One region of the Intestinimonas sp. UBA1698 genome, then DNA from elsewhere that is predicted to be linked to it. Evidence: riboswitches for the same ligand, from Rfam matches in the RefSeq annotation. Region 1 holds a riboswitch; the other holds the start of a gene.
The links. A riboswitch is a leader RNA that binds a small molecule or an ion and turns the genes downstream of it on or off. The one in region 1 is predicted to bind thiamine pyrophosphate.

Region 1 (7,595 bases):
TCCTCCTCCAGGGCCTCCCGCTCCTCGGGGGAGAGGGAGCCCTCCTCCTCCGGCGCGTCCACCGCGGGGAAGACGCCGTCCATCACGTCGATCAGGACCACCCGGTCGTACTCCAGCCCCTTGCTGGAGTGGATGGTGGACAGGACAAGGGGGCAGTCGGGGTAGCGCTCCGGCCCCTCCACCACCCGCTGGAGCGCGTCCAGCCGGTCCAGCAGGCCCTGGATGCCGGAGGACTGCCGAGCCAGGGAGAGCAGGATGTTCACCCGGGCGGCGTCGGCGTGCCTGGCGGACAGGTAGTCTCCGTAGCCCATGTATTTGACAATGCGCTGGAGCGCGGCGAAGCCGCCCAGCGCGGGCAGCTTGGAAAAGTGGGTCCGCAGGGCCCTCAGGCGGCCCGCCTGCCAGGGCTCGATCTGGCCGCTGTCCAGCAGCACATCCAGTACCGACGCGTCGCCGCCGTACCGGGCCAGCACGTCCTGAAGCACCCTGCGCTTGAGGCGCAGGTCCAACTTGTAGTAGAAGCGGAGAAAGCGCTCCGCATCCCGGCCGTCCAGGGCAAAGCGGAGCATGTCGGTCAGATCCCGCACCACCGGGCTGGAGAAAAAGTAGCTCTCCCTCTGGCGGCAGCGGTAGGGGACCCCTTCCCGCTCCAGCAGATCGATCAGCGGCAGGGCGCTGTCGTTGTTGCGGTAGAGAATGGCGGTGGACCGGCTGCATTCCCGGGCGAGCCGGAGCAGATAGCGGTACTGACGGCTGTAATCCTCCAGCTCCACCACCCGAATGGGCTCCCCCTGGGGGTTGTCTGTGGTCATATGCTTGGCATGGCGGCTCTGGTTGCGCTGGATGAAGGCGTCCGCCTTTGCTACGATGGACCGGGTGGAGCGGTAGTTGGTCTCCATCAGAAGCACCCTGACCTCCGGGTAGACGGTCTGGAACTCCAGCAGGGCCTGGGGCCAGGCGGCCCGGAAGCCATAGATGCTCTGGTCCTCGTCGCCGACCAGGAACAGATTCCGGCTTCGGGCCGCCAGCAGGCGAAGAATCTTGTGCTGGATCTTGGAAGTGTCCTGGGCCTCGTCCACGCAGAGGTAGGGAAAGCGGGTCTGGTAGTAGGCCAGCAGATCGGGGAAGCGGCGCAGGATGCGGCAGGCAAAGACCATCTGGTCGTCGTAGTCCATGCGGCGGCTGCGCTCCAACTGCTGCCGATAGGCGAAGTAGACGGCGGGAAAATCCACTCCGTCCAGCCTGATCTCCCGGACCTCTTCATCGGTGAGCAGCATGTTCTTGCAGTAGGTAATCCGGGTGCGGACCTCCTTCACGTCCTGATCGGTGGGGTAATCGCCCCCGGCGGCCATCAGCTCCCGGACCAGGGCGGACAGGCGGCTCTCGCTGCTCTCCAACTCGAAGGGGACGGTCCCCTTGACCCGGGCGTAGCGGTGGATGATGGACTGGCAGACGCCGTTGATGGTGCGGAACGGGAGGGCTTCGGCGTACTCCGCTCCGAAGAAGGAGCGAAACCGGCGCTTCATGTCCCCGGCGGCGGCTACCGTGTAGGTGACGGTGAGGATATGCCCCGGATCTATCCCCAGACAGTAGAGCATATACCCCAGTCGGGTGACCAGCACGGTGGTCTTGCCGCTGCCCGGAACGGCCAGCAGGAGGGTGGGCCCGTCCACCTGCCGCACGGCGGCCTCCTGCTGGGGGTTGAGCTGGATATGGAAACTGGATTTGAATTCCTCGTAGGTCATTCGGTTCCTCACTTTCGGGATAAAAGCGCCTCAAAGCCGCGGCTTTGAGGCGCTTGGCTTACCCCAGCATGTAGGTCCAGGGGAGGTTTTCCCAGGTGGCTGCGCCGTACTGCCGGATTAGCACGTCGGTGAGATAGCGGATCTTCTCGCGCGGGGCCTCGGAGCGGCCGGTGGTCAGCATGGCGTCCAACCGGTCGCGGTTATGCCACAGGTCGGCCCAGGTTCCGCGAAGGCCTCGGGGTGGCTGACCATGGCATAGCTGGAGGCGAAGCCCTCGGACCCGGAGCCGGCGGAAAAGGGGGCTCACTGGCCGCAGGAGGCGCTCCAGCCATTGACGATCCGAGCGGTGGAGACCACCATGTGTCCCATCTCGTGGCTGTACTCATAGGGAGAGCCGAAGCCGGTGCAGTAGATGCGGTCCACCTTGGCCGCGGAGTAGTCGTAGACGTGTTCGCCATGGAAGCCGCCGCCCATGCCGCTGGGCTCGCCGTTGAAGAAGATCCTATCGACGGGGAAGAGAACGATCTCAGTGGGACGGCGGCTCCACTCTCTCAGTGCCGGAGTGCGCGGGGTCCTGCGCTCTTTATTGTAACGCATCGCTCCATAAAAAAGCAACCTTTGAAGGGCGGCAGCCGAAATTACGGCCAGGAGCACAGGGGAATGCCTGCCGAACGGAGGGGGAGGAGAGGGAAAACAACTTTTCCTTGACAAGCGGAAGGGAACTGACTATACTGACAACAACAACTGAATATGGAAAGTAGAATTCTAGGGGGACTCCATGCGGAGTTGAGATAGATTAATCTGACCCTTTGAACCTGATGGTTAAGACCAGCGTAGGGAAGCAATTCGAACAGAACGACATGATTTGTTTGTGGCCAAAAGAGTGCTTTTTCACGTGAAAAAGCACTCTTTTTATTTTTGCCTGATGAAAGAAAGGAAGATGTGCAATGCAACAGGAAGGCTGCGGCTGCCAGCGGGAGGACCTCCCCTGGTCCGGGCGGGGCACCAAGCTGGATATCTCCGGCTGCCGGTTCTCCCTCTATCCCATGGACAGCGATTTTGTCTCCATCATTTTGGGGGCGCTGGAAAAGACCGACACCTCGGCGGTGTGGAGCCAGTCCGACGCCCTGTCCACCGTCTACCGCGGACGGCTGCCCTACGTGGCCGACGCGGTGAAGGGGCTGTTTATCAACGCCTGGCGGCCGGGCGTCCACATGGCGCTGGAGGGGCAGTTCTCCAAGGGCTGCCCGGGCGACTGCGACGGGGACAGCCTGCTGGACCGTCAGGGCCCAGCGCCCAACCAGGCGCTGGCGGCGGAGCGGCACTTTCCCGTGCTGTGCAAGCTGGCCCTGTACCCCATGGGGGTGGGGGACTACATCGACCAAATCGCCCAGGTCTGGCGCATGGCGGAGGACGCCGGTCTGGCCCCCGTCACCATCCACTATGCCACCCGCATCTCCGGCGACGTCCACCAGGTGTTCGACTATCTGGAGGCGGTCTGCCGCCGCATGGAGGAGACCGTCCCCCACTACATCCTGCATTTCACCCTGTCCGTCAACAGCCCCACCCAGGAATAACGAGAGGAGAAGATCCATCATGAACGAGAAATACGGCTGGAAGCTCCAGGAGATCATCCTGGTGGCGATGCTCTGCATCGTTTTCGGCGTCGTCTATCTGGCGGGGGTCTATCTGGCCTCCTTCCTCAGCACCCTGCTCACCCCCGTCGGCCTGGCCCCCCTGGCCAACGAGCTCGTCTTCGGCGTGTGGTTCATGGCCTCCACCCTGGCCGCCTACATCCTCCAGAAGCCCGGCGCGGCCATCGTGGCCGAGGTGCTGGCCGCCCTCATTGAGGTGCTGCTGGGCAACATGTACGGCCCCATGGTCATCGTGGCCGGCATCATCCAGGGCGCCGGCGGCGAGATCGTCTTTGCCGCGGGCGGCTACAAGAAATTCGACCGCAGGATGGTTTGCCTGGCCTCGGTTGGCTGCTGCATCACCAGCTTTTTGTGGAGTTTTGTCCGCTCCGGCTACGGCAAGCTGGCCGTTCCCCTGCTGGCGGTGATGTTCCTCATCCGGCTGGTCAGCTCGCTGATTTTCTCCGGCGTCCTCAGCAAGGCCATCGGCGACGGGCTGGCCCGCACCGGACTGCTCAAGGGCTACGCCCTGGGCCGGGCCCATGCCTGAGCCGCTGCTGGTCGGCCGGGAACTGACCTTCCGCTATGGAAAGCAGTCGGCTCCCATCTTTTCCAACCTGTCTCTGACGGTGGAGGAGGGAGAGACGGTGCTGCTGATGGGGCCCTCCGGCTGCGGCAAGTCCACCCTGGCCTACTGTCTGGCGGGGCTCTACCCCGAGTATGCCGGCGAGCTGGCGGGAACGGTCCGGCTGGCGGGACGGCCGCTGGAGTCCTATGGGCCGGCGGCCCGGGCACGGACGGTCTCCATCCTCTTCCAGAATCCGGACAACCAGTTCTGCATGGACCGAGTGGACCATGAGGTGCTCTTCGCCCTGGAGAACATCAACTACCCCGGCGACCTGCGGGCCCGGATGGACGAGCTGCTGGAGCTGGCGGGCCTGAGGGAGCTGGCCCAAGCCCCCATTCGCACCCTGTCCGGCGGCACCAAGCAGAAGCTGGCCCTGTGCACCGCGCTGGCCACCGGCGCAAGGCTGCTCATCCTGGACGAGCCCTTCGCCAACCTGGACCCGGCCTCCTGCGCCCAGCTCTCCGCCCAGCTCCAGGCGCTCAACCGGCGGGGCCTGACCCTGCTGGTGGTGGACCACCGGCCCGACTGGTGGCGGAGCTTCCTGACCCGTGTGGTGCTGATGGAGGACAAAGGAAATCTGGATGCAGGGGCGTTCCCTCCGTCGGAGCTGGAGGCCCGCCGGGAGGCGCTCACCCGCCGGGGCCTGTTTCTGGACGACGGCTGGCTCAACGGGCGGAGACCGCCCGCGGTGCCCCGGCCGCCGGAGACGGCGGCGGAAGCGGAGGATCTGGCGCTGTTTCACGCCCGGGAAAAGAAGCCCTGTCTGGAGCACCTCTCCTTCCGGCTGGAGAAGGGGAGCGTTACCGCTCTTATCGGCCGCAACGGGGCGGGTAAAACCACTCTGCTCACCGCCTTGGCCGGGGTGGGCCGCCACAGAGGAAGGCTCCGGGTGGCTGGGCGGGTCGGGCTGGTCTTTCAGAACCCCCGCTTCCAATTTCTCACCCTGACGGTGGAGGAGGAGGTCCTCACCACCCTGCGCGCCGCCCGGCCCCAGGCGGCGGAGGAAGCGCGGGCGGCGGAGGCCGAGGCCCTGCTGGGAGAGTTCGGCCTGCTGCCCTGGCGGAAGCACTCCCCCTATGAGCTGAGCCAGGGACAGCAGCGGCGGCTGGCCCTGCTGTCCATGCTGGCGGGGGAGCAGTCCCTGCTGCTGCTGGACGAGCCTACCTACGCCCAGGACGAGCGGTCCACCCGCTTCATCCTGGACCTGCTGGAGCGGCGGGTGGCGGAGGGACTCACCGCCGTGCTGGCCACCCACGACCTGGCGCTGGCCCGGGCCTGCGCCAATCAGATCCTGCTGCTGGAGGACGGACGCCTGACCACTCTCGCCCCAGCGGAGCTGGACGCCTATGCCGCCGAGAGGAGGATGCCGTCATGCGAAGCCTGAATCCCGGCTATAAGCTGCTCACGCTGATTTTGGCCTCCCTGCTGCTGTCGGTGACCTTTCGCACCCGGCTGAATCTGCTGACGGCGGGGCTGGCGCTGCTGGTCACCTTCTGTACGCCCGGTGTCCGCCGGCGGAACCTGCTGCTGGCCCTGATCCCTTTTTTTCTGACGGCGGCCGGCATGTTCACCACCGGCCTGTTCTTCTCCAACGGCGGGCAGGAGGGGGTGGAGGTAACGCTGCTGGGCCAGCGGACCCTCTACGCCACCAACCTGACCACCGCCGCCCAGCTCGCCTCCCGGGTGCTGGCCTTCGGCGGCCTGGGGATGCTCTTCGCCTTTACCACCGACTCCATGGAGCTGATTATGAGCCTGATGCAGCAGTTCCGCCTGCCGCCCAAGTTTGCCTATGGCATCCTGGCAGCCTACCACTTCTTTCCGGTGGTCAAGGAGGAATACGCCGTCGTGGGGGCGGCCCTACAGGTGCGGGGTGTCAAGGCGGGCCTCTGCTCCACCAGACGGCTGTTCCCCATGCTGGTCCACGCCCTGGAGCGTTCGGAGAGCCTGGCCATGGCCATGGAGTCCCGGGGCTTTGAAAGCGGGAGCCCCCGGGCGGTGGCGTTTCGGGTGGAGCTGCGCCCGGTGGATTTCCTGTTTCTCTTCGGACTCAACGGCGCGCTGCTCGCCGGACTCATTCTGCTGTGAGAAAGGAGACGCGTTCATGATTGCGGCCAAGCGGGGGGAGTGGGCTCAGGCCTGCGCCGACTACCCCGACCTGTCCCCCTTCACCCTGCTCAAGCTGAGCATGGTGCGCTACGGCGCGGAGCTGAGCCGGGGCGCGCTGGAGCGCCTTCAGGACCCCCGCTATTCCTTCGGGCAGACGGAGCCCTTCGGCATCCGCTTCGAGGGCCGAGCCCCCGCCCTGGCCCTGCCCGGCCCCATCCTGCTGCGGGACGGCTCCTTTGTCTACATCAACTACGGGGAGCGCTTTGACGACCCCTACCGGATCGACTACGACCGGGACAGCGGCGTGTTCCTGCTGCGGGAGGGGGAGGAGACCCTGGAGGAGGTGGACTTCGTGCCCCGGCCCGCCTTCTTTGGGAAAAAGACCAGCCGGGGCACCCCCATGGAGATGCTGGCCGACGTCCGGGCCCAGAAGCTGATTCTCACCGCCTTCCAGCGGTGCCGCCTGTGGGAGGGAGGCGACCAGTGCCATTTCTGCGCCTTCTTCACCGACGGCCGCAGCCAGGGGGAGGTGGACGGTCAGGACATCTACGAGACCGTGCGGGAGGCCATCCGGGAGCCCGGACGCTTTTCGGAGATCTACCTCTCCGGCGGTACGGATTTCAGCGGGGACCCGCCCTTTGCGGCCGAGGCGGAGCGCTACATCCGGGTGCTCCAGGCCGTCGGGCGGAACTTCTCCGGCCGGTTCTCCAGCCAGCTCATGGCTCCCGCCTATCCAAAGACGCTGCTCCGGCGCATTTACGATCAGACCGGGGTGACCTCCTACTGTCCCAACATCGAGGTGTGGGATGCGGCCATTTTTAAGGAGCTATGCCCGGGAAAGGAGAAATGGGTGGGCCACGCCGAGTGGGTCCGCCGGACCCTGGACGCGGTGGAGATCTTCGGGAAAGGGCAGGTGTGTACCCAGGTGGTGGGCGGCGTGGAGCTGGCCGCCCGAAACGGCTTTGCCACCGTGGACCAGGCCCTGAAATCCAACTTTGAGGCCTGCGAATTCTTCGCCCGGCACGGGGTCAGCTACCTCAGCGTTCTCTGGCACCCCCACAAGGCCTCCCGGCTGGGGTTCCGGCCCCTGCCGCCGCTGGACTACTATATCCGGCTGGCCAAGGGCCTCCACGAGATCCGGCGGGACTACGGTTTGACCTCCACCAACGACGACTACAAGCACTGCGGGAACCACCCCGACAGCGATCTGGAAAGGTTGGATTGATATGCTGCGACTGCCTGGAAAGACCCCGCTCCCAGCGGCGGCCGCCGGCGGGCTGGAGAAGGCGGACTGCCGCAGGCTGCTCCAGGTCCCGGGGGCGGCGGCAGGGGAGCGGCACGCCTTTTTGTGCCCCTCTCTCACCAGCCTGAACGGCGTGACGCTGGCCCTGAGCCTGCCCCAGGAGCGGACGGAGCTGGGCCGGGGGCTGGTTCGCGGGCTGTGGTTTGACCAGCCTCTCACGCTGTGGCTGTGCGGAGCGG
Region 2 (7,595 bases), on a different contig from region 1:
TCCGTCATCCTCAACGGCGACCACGTCACGTTGGACGCCGGCACCGGCTGCGTCCACACCGCCCCCGGCTTCGGCGCCGACGACTTCAATATCTGCCGCCAGTACGATGCCGCCGGGCTGACCCATATCGGCACCCCCGTGCCGGTGAACGCCAAGGGCGTCATGACCGACGAGCGGTACAACGGCCAGTTCTACGCCAAGGCCAACGACATGGTGGTAGAGGATCTGGAGGCCGAGGGTTTCCTCCTGGCCAAGGAGGAGATCACCCACTCCTACCCCCACTGCTGGCGGTGCAAGCACCCCATCATCTACCGGGCCACCGAGCAGTGGTTTTGCTCCGTGGACGCCATCAAGGACGCTGCCGTGGCGGCCTGCGACGACATCCAGTGGAAGCCGGACTGGGGCAAGGACCGCATGACGGGTATGATCACCGAGCGCAACGACTGGTGCATCAGCCGCCAGCGGGTGTGGGGCGTGCCCATCCCCATCTTCTACTGCGATTCCTGCGGGGCGGATATCGTCACCCCCGAGACCATCCGGCATGTGGCCGCCCTCTTCCGGGAGCACGGCTCCAACGTCTGGTTCGACCGGGAGGCCGATCGGCTGGTGCCCGCCGGGTTCCGCTGCCCCAAGTGCGGCCACACCCACTTCACCAAGGAGTCCGACATCATGGACGTGTGGTTCGACTCCGGCTCCACCCACGCCGCAGTGCTGGATGAGCGGCCCTACCTCCATTTCCCCGCCGATGTCTATCTGGAGGGCGGCGACCAGTACCGGGGCTGGTTCCAGTCCTCCATGCTGACCAGCATCGCCGCCAAGGGCGTGGCCCCCTATAAGCAGATCATCACCCACGGCTGGACCGTGGACGGCGAGGGCAAGGCCATGCACAAGTCCCTGGGCAATGCCGTGGGCCCCGAGGAGGTCATCAAGGACTACGGCGCCGACATGCTGCGCCTGTGGGTGGCCTCGGCCGACTATACCCAGGATATGCGCATCTCCAAGGACATCATGAAGCAGCTCTCCCAGGCCTATCTGAAGATCCGTAACACCGCCCGGTACATGCTGGGCAACCTGTGCGATTTCAATCCTGACGCCGACCAGACGCCCCTGGACCGGATGGAGGCGCTGGACCGCTTCGCCCTGGCCTCCTTCAACGACCTGGTCAAGACCGTCCGCGAGGCCTATGTCCGCTATGAGTTCCACGCCGTCTACCGGGCGGTGTACAACTTCTGCGTGGTGGATATGTCCAACTTCTACCTGGACATCATCAAGGACCGGCTGTATTGCGGGGACGCCCACGGCCGCCGCTCCGCCCAGACCGCCCTGTATACCATCCTGGACGGCATGACCCGGCTCATCGCCCCCATCCTGGCCTTCACCTCCGACGAGATCTGGGCCGCCATGCGCCACGACCGGAGCGCCGACACCGAGAGCGTGCTCCTCAACGACATGCCCGGCTACGACGAGGCTCTGGCCCTGTCCGAGGCGGACCAGGTCCGCTGGGATAAGCTGATCTCGGTCCGCGACGCGGTGAACAAGGCCCTGGAGAACGCCCGGGCCGCCGGGGTCTTTAAAAAGGCCCAGGACACCGAGGTCACCCTCTCCGTGGCCGAGCAGAAGGACGCGGACTTCCTGTCCGGCGTGGACCTGGCCACCCTGTGCATCGTCTCCAGGGTCACCGTCACCACCGGGGCGGTGGAGGGGGAAAAGATGGCCGACTGCCTCATCCCCTGCACCATCGCGGTCAAGCTGTCCGAGGCCCCTAAGTGCGTGCGCTGCTGGAACCATAACGAGCACGTGGGGGAGGACCACGACCACCCCGAGCTGTGCCCCCGTTGCGCCGGGGTCGTGCGCGCCGAAGCATAAGTAGACAAGCTGAGCCCCCGCGGCCATACGTTGTATGGCCGCGGGGGCTTTTTTGTTCTACGTTTCCCGAGGCGCCCAGTGCGGGCAGGTCTGGTCCTTGGTGCGCTTTTTGATCCGGGGGTACTTGCAGTGCCCGCAGTCCACCTCGTGGTATCCCTTGCCCCACTTCCGGTAGTGCTGGGCAAAGTATTTGCAGGTCCCGCAGATTTTTTCTTCCATGGCGCTCACCTCCTGGTCTTATAACGTCATTATAACGTCTCTCAAAAAGAAAGTCAACGCTAAAATGACGTTATAATTGCGTTATTGTTTTATTACGTCATTTTGATATAATTGTGATATCACTTGCAAGGAGGGGCACAAATGCCGGTCTCGTATAATTTCCCCCTTCGTCTGGACGACGATCTGCGGGAAAAGCTGCGCTACATCGCAGAAAAAAACAGCCGGTCTCTCAATAAGGAGATTGAATTCCTCGTGAAAAAGCACGTGGAAGCCTACGAAAAAGAACACGGCGCCATTGCCGTCCCCAAGGAGTAACCGCTCATGCTCTATGCCATCCTCATCCTCGCGCTGGTGGTTCTGGATCAGGTCGTCAAGTTTCTGGTCCGCGCCCACATCCCCCTGGGAGGTTCCCTCCCCTTCCTGCCCCACATTCTGGAGCTCACCTATGTCCAGAACACCGGGGCGGCCTTTTCCATGCTCTCCCAGCACACCTGGCTGCTCACCATCGTCTCCGCCGTGGTGGCGGCGGTCATCGCCGCCGCCCTGGTCAAAAAAGTGGTGAAGCACCCCTTTGGGGTCCTGTCCCTGTCGGTGGTCCTGGCCGGGGCGGTGGGCAACCTCATCGACCGGCTGTTCCTGGGCTTCGTCACCGATATGTTCCAGACCCTGTTTATGCGCTTTGCCGTCTTTAACGTGGCCGACATCTGCGTGGTCTGCGGCGGCATCGCCTTCGTCGTCTACATCCTCTTCTTTGCCGAGAAGCTGGAGAAAAAGGAGTCCGGCCATGACACCCATCCGGCTGACGGCTGACCGGGCTGGGGAGCGGCTGGACCAGTTTCTGGCCCGCTCGGTGGAGGGGCTGACCCGCTCGGCGGCCCAGCGGCTGCTGGAGGAGGGGGCGGTGACCCGGTCGGGCCGCCCGGCCCGGAAAAACGACAAGACCTCCCCCGGCGACGTGCTGGAGGTGGTCCTGCCCGACCCCGCTCCGGTGGACCTCCTCCCCCAGAACATCCCGCTGGACGTGGTATACGAGGACGGCGACGTCATCGTGGTCAACAAGCCGGTGGGCATGGTGGTCCACCCCGCCCCCGGCCATCCTGACGGCACGCTGGTCAACGCGCTGTTATATCACTGCGGAAATAGCCTTTCAGGAATCAACGGAGCGCTGCGCCCCGGCATCGTCCACCGCATCGACCGGGACACCTCGGGGCTCATCATCGCCGCCAAGAACGACGCCGCCCATCTGGCCCTGGCCGAGCAGCTCCAGGACCACTCCCTGTACCGGGAATACGAGGCGGTGTGCGCGGGCAGCCTGAGGGAAGACGCCGGCACGGTGGACGCTCCCATCGGCCGCCACCCCGCAGACCGGAAAAGGATGGCCATCGACCGGAAAAACGGCCGCCGAGCGGTAACCCACTGGACCGTACTGGGGCGGTATCCCGGCTGCACCCACATTCAATGCCGTCTGGAGACCGGCCGCACCCACCAGATCCGGGTCCACCTGGCCTCCATCGGCCATCCCATTCTGGGGGACACGGTGTATGGGGCCAAAAAGCCCTATCCCGGCCTGGCCGGCCAGTGCCTCCACGCCCGGCGGCTGTCCTTCCTCCACCCGCGCACCGGGGAACGGGTGACCGTGGAGTGTCCCCTGCCGGACTACTTCACCGCGTTGCTTGACAAGCTGTCCAGGCTGAGATAAAATAGGACCCGACCGCAGGACAAATCGAATACAGGGGCGCTGGACGCAAGTCCGGCTGAGATGCGAGGCGTATGGCCGCCTCCGGTCCCTTGAACCTGATCCGGGTAATGCCGGCGTAGGAAGCTGATTCGACACCGTGTCGTTTCTCCTGTACCGCTTGCGCTAGCTCCGGTTTGCGCTGCGGTACATTTTTTAAAAGGAGAAATGATCGATGACCTCTGCAAAACCGACCCGCTCCGCCGTGTCCGGCCGCACCCGCACCCGCATGCTGTGCGAAGGCGCCATTATGGTGGCCCTGGCCCAGATCCTGAGCTATATCAAGATCATGGAGCTGCCCAACGGCGGCTCCCTCACCCCAGCCATGTTCCCCATCCTGCTCTTCGCCGTGCGCTGGGGCCTGAAGGACGGCCTGCTGGCCGGCTTTGTATTCGGCCTTTTACAGCTCATCTTCGACGGCGCATATGCCTGGGGCTGGCAGTCCATGCTGCTGGATTATCTGGTGGCCTTTCCCCCGTTGGGTCTGGCGGGCCTATTCAAAGGGAAAAAGTGGGGCATTTTTGCCGGCACCGTCCTGGGCTGCCTGGGGCGCTTTATCGTCCACTTCATCAGCGGCATTACCATTTACCGTATCTACGCTCCCACCGAGATTCTGGGCACGGTGTTCGACGAGCCCAATCTCTACTCGCTCGTGTATAACGGCTCCTACATGCTCCCCAACACCATTCTGGCCCTGGCCATCGCCGGGCTGCTCTACGCGCCTCTGAAGAAATTCTATGTGGGGGAGGATATTCCGAAATAAGAAGGTGTGATTGGATTGGGCAAATTTGAGGGCGTTCTCCTGGCCAGTGACTTTGACGATACCCTGGTGGGCGGAAGCTGCGAGCTGTCCCCGGGCAACCGGGCGGCGCTGGCGTATTTCATCCGCGAGGGCGGCCGCTTTACCGTGGCCACCGGCCGGGCCCGCCGCACCTTTGCCCCCTATGCGCACACCATTCCCCTCAACGCCCCCGTGATTTTGTCCAACGGCGCGCTGCTCTACGACTTTGCTGCCGGGCGCACGGTGGTGGACCTGCCCCTGCCCGAAACGGCGGCGGCCGACCTGGGGCAGCTCTGCGCCGTCATGCCCCAGATCGGAGTGGAGACCTACCACGGCGACGACGTGTATATCTTTCAGCCCAACGCCTTCACCCAGCGGCATGTGGAGCGAGTCAGGACCACCTGGACCCAGCGGGACCTGCCGGACATGCCCCAGCCCTGGAGTAAGGCGGTGATCCAGGCCGATTACCAAAGCCTGCTGACTGCCCAGAAGTACCTGCTGGACCGCTGGCCGGACCGCTATGAGGTCATCTTCTCCAACGCGGTGCTGCTGGAGTGCACCGCCAAGACCGCCACCAAGGGCGGCATGGTGCTGAAGCTGGCCCAGCGGCTGGGCGTCCGCCGGGAGCACATCTACTGCGTGGGGGACAATCAGAACGACATCCCCATGCTGGCGGTGTCTGCCGTGCCCTTTGCCCCCGCCAACTGTGCCCAGGCGGTCCGGGACTGGGGCGCCGTCCTCCTGTCTTCCTGCGAGGAGGACTGCGTGGCCCAGGTGATCCAGACGCTGGACCGGCGCTATTAAAAAGTTACGAAACACCCCGGAACGATATGCGTTCCGGGGTGTTTTGTGTCAGAAGAAATTACTCTGACTTTATAAATCGTGCTTCTCAAGGCCGGTCAGGTCTGCTATAATAGAGGCAGAAACCAGCTCATGCTAATATTTCCCAGAGAGGGGGGCCGACATGGAACGGATGCAGGCGGTGGAATTCATCATCCGACTGGAGCAGCTCTATCTGGAGCAGCGTGACATGAAGGCCCTTCTGGCGGCGATGGCGCCCGGGGTCACCTGGATCGGCAGCGGCCGGGGCGAGGTCTGCCGTGGAAAGCAGGAGGCGCGCCGCCTGCTGGAGCAAGACCTGGCCGAATACGGGGGAGCGTTCTCCATCACCGAGCGCTGGCAGGAGGCGGAGCCCCTGCCCGGCGAAGGCTGGCTGATCTATGGCGGATTCCGTGCCGAGCCCGGCGACCCGTCTGCCGGACTGGCAGAGCTGGACCTGCGGTTCAGCGCGGTCTGCACGGAAACGGAGGACGGCCTCCAACTCTGCCACATCCACCTCTCCCAGCCGGACTTTGATCAGCGGCCGGGACGGCTCTATGTCCTGCGGGACAGCCGGGCCCGGACGGAGGAATTCCGCCAGCGGGCGGCGGAGAGCCAGCGTGAGCTGCTGGATGTGATGGAAAATCTGCCCGGAGGGGTGCTCCGCTGCCGCGATGACAGAGGTTTTACCATCCTGCAGATGAGCAGCGGCTTTTTGGATATGGTGGGCTATCGTCCGGCGGAGCTGGAGGAGCAGTACCACAACCGCCTGATTGATCTGATCCACCCCGACGACCGGGAAAATGTGCGGAAGAATTTCCGCGCGCCGGTGATAAACTCCACGGTGGAGCAGGAGTACCGCCTGATCTGCCGCGACGGCCACCCGCTCTGGGTGCTGGATCGGTCCCGCCTGGTGCGCAGTCCCGGCGGCGCGCCGGTGTTCAACACCATGCTGATGGACATCACCGAGCGTAAGCAGGCCCAGGAGGCCCTGCGCCTGTCGCTGGAGCGCCATCAGATCATCATGGATCAGACCAACGACATCATTTTCGAGTGGAATATCGTACAGGATACCCTGAGTTTTTCGAACAACTGGCAGAAAAAATTTGGCTACGCCCCCATCCGGCGGGAGATCAGTACCCGCATCCCCGGCTCCAAGGACGTCCACCCTGACGACATGTCCGCCTTCCGCCAGCTCCTGAAGGCTGCGTCGGCGGGGGCGCCCTATTCATCGGCAGAGTTCCGCATCCGTAGCTGGGACGGCCGCTATCTCTGGTGCCGTATCCGGGCCACCACACAGTTTGACAGCGAGGGCAGGCCCATCAAGGCGGTGGGGGTCATCACCGACATCGACGCCGAGAAGAAACACGAACAGCGGCTGCTGGAGCAGGCTCAGAAGGATTCCCTTACCGGTCTGCTGAACCAGAGCGCGGCACGATCCCGGGCCGCCGAGCTGATCGAGGGGCGGCGGCCGGAGGAGATTCAGGCCCTGATGATTCTGGACCTGGACAACTTCAAGAACGTCAACGACCAGTACGGCCATCTGTGCGGAGACGCGGTGCTCACCGATCTGGCGGCCTGTCTGAAGCGGCAGTTCCGGGGCTCCGATGTCATCGGCCGCATTGGCGGGGATGAATTCGCAGTATTCCTGTCCAGTCTGAGCCAGGCGTCGGATGCCGGGGTCAAGGCCGGGGAAATCCTGGCCGCCATCGCCGCCCTGCCGCTGGAGGGCGCCCCCGACCTGCAGCTCTCCTGCAGCGTGGGCATCGCTCTGTGCCCGGCCGACGGTGCCGACTACCAGCGCTTGTACCAGTGCGCCGATTTGGCCCTCTACCAGGCCAAGAGCCAGGGAAAGGCGTGCTTTGCCTATTACAGCCAGGAGCTGGAGGACGGTCCCGGCCGCAGCGGCAGGAGCCGCTCCGCCGTCAGCTCCCCCATCGACTCCGACTCGGTGTGCGACGTCACCGAGCAGCTTGCCCGGTACGCCTTCCGGATGCTCTACGACGCCGGCACCACCGAGGCCGCCATCGGCCAGATGCTGGAGGTCGTAGGCCGGGCCTATGACGTGAGCCGGGTCTATATCTTTGAAAACAGCGCGGACGACACCCTGTGCTATAACACCTTTGAGTGGTGCGGCGAGGGGGTCTCGTCGGAACGGGAGAACCTCCAGGGCCT

Region 2: it holds a riboswitch for thiamine pyrophosphate, as region 1 does, so the genes downstream of both, thiT (energy-coupled thiamine transporter ThiT) here and B3H64_RS06025 (YkoF family thiamine/hydroxymethylpyrimidine-binding protein) in region 1, are expected to answer to the same signal.

What each region holds. Positions count from the first base shown of each region.
Region 1 is NZ_DCJO01000030.1:47,021-54,615, forward strand. Features, by position in the region: gene B3H64_RS06010 (ATP-dependent helicase) at 1-1,745, opposite strand, end outside; gene B3H64_RS06015 (hypothetical protein) at 1,804-1,926, opposite strand; gene B3H64_RS06020 (hypothetical protein) at 2,049-2,342, opposite strand; TPP riboswitch at 2,503-2,602, shown strand; gene B3H64_RS06025 (YkoF family thiamine/hydroxymethylpyrimidine-binding protein) at 2,693-3,322, shown strand; gene B3H64_RS06030 (ECF transporter S component) at 3,342-3,929, shown strand; gene B3H64_RS06035 (ABC transporter ATP-binding protein) at 3,922-5,391, shown strand; gene B3H64_RS06040 (energy-coupling factor transporter transmembrane component T family protein) at 5,379-6,092, shown strand; gene B3H64_RS06045 (radical SAM protein) at 6,109-7,338, shown strand; gene B3H64_RS06050 (hypothetical protein) at 7,340-7,595, shown strand, end outside.
Region 2 is NZ_DCJO01000038.1:70,840-78,434, forward strand. Features, by position in the region: gene ileS (isoleucine--tRNA ligase) at 1-1,866, shown strand, start outside; gene B3H64_RS10300 (hypothetical protein) at 1,924-2,085, opposite strand; gene B3H64_RS10305 (Arc family DNA-binding protein) at 2,227-2,400, shown strand; gene lspA (signal peptidase II) at 2,407-2,895, shown strand; gene B3H64_RS10315 (RluA family pseudouridine synthase) at 2,870-3,784, shown strand; TPP riboswitch at 3,807-3,924, shown strand; gene thiT (energy-coupled thiamine transporter ThiT) at 3,996-4,583, shown strand; gene B3H64_RS10325 (HAD-IIB family hydrolase) at 4,590-5,405, shown strand; gene B3H64_RS10330 (diguanylate cyclase) at 5,566-7,595, shown strand, end outside.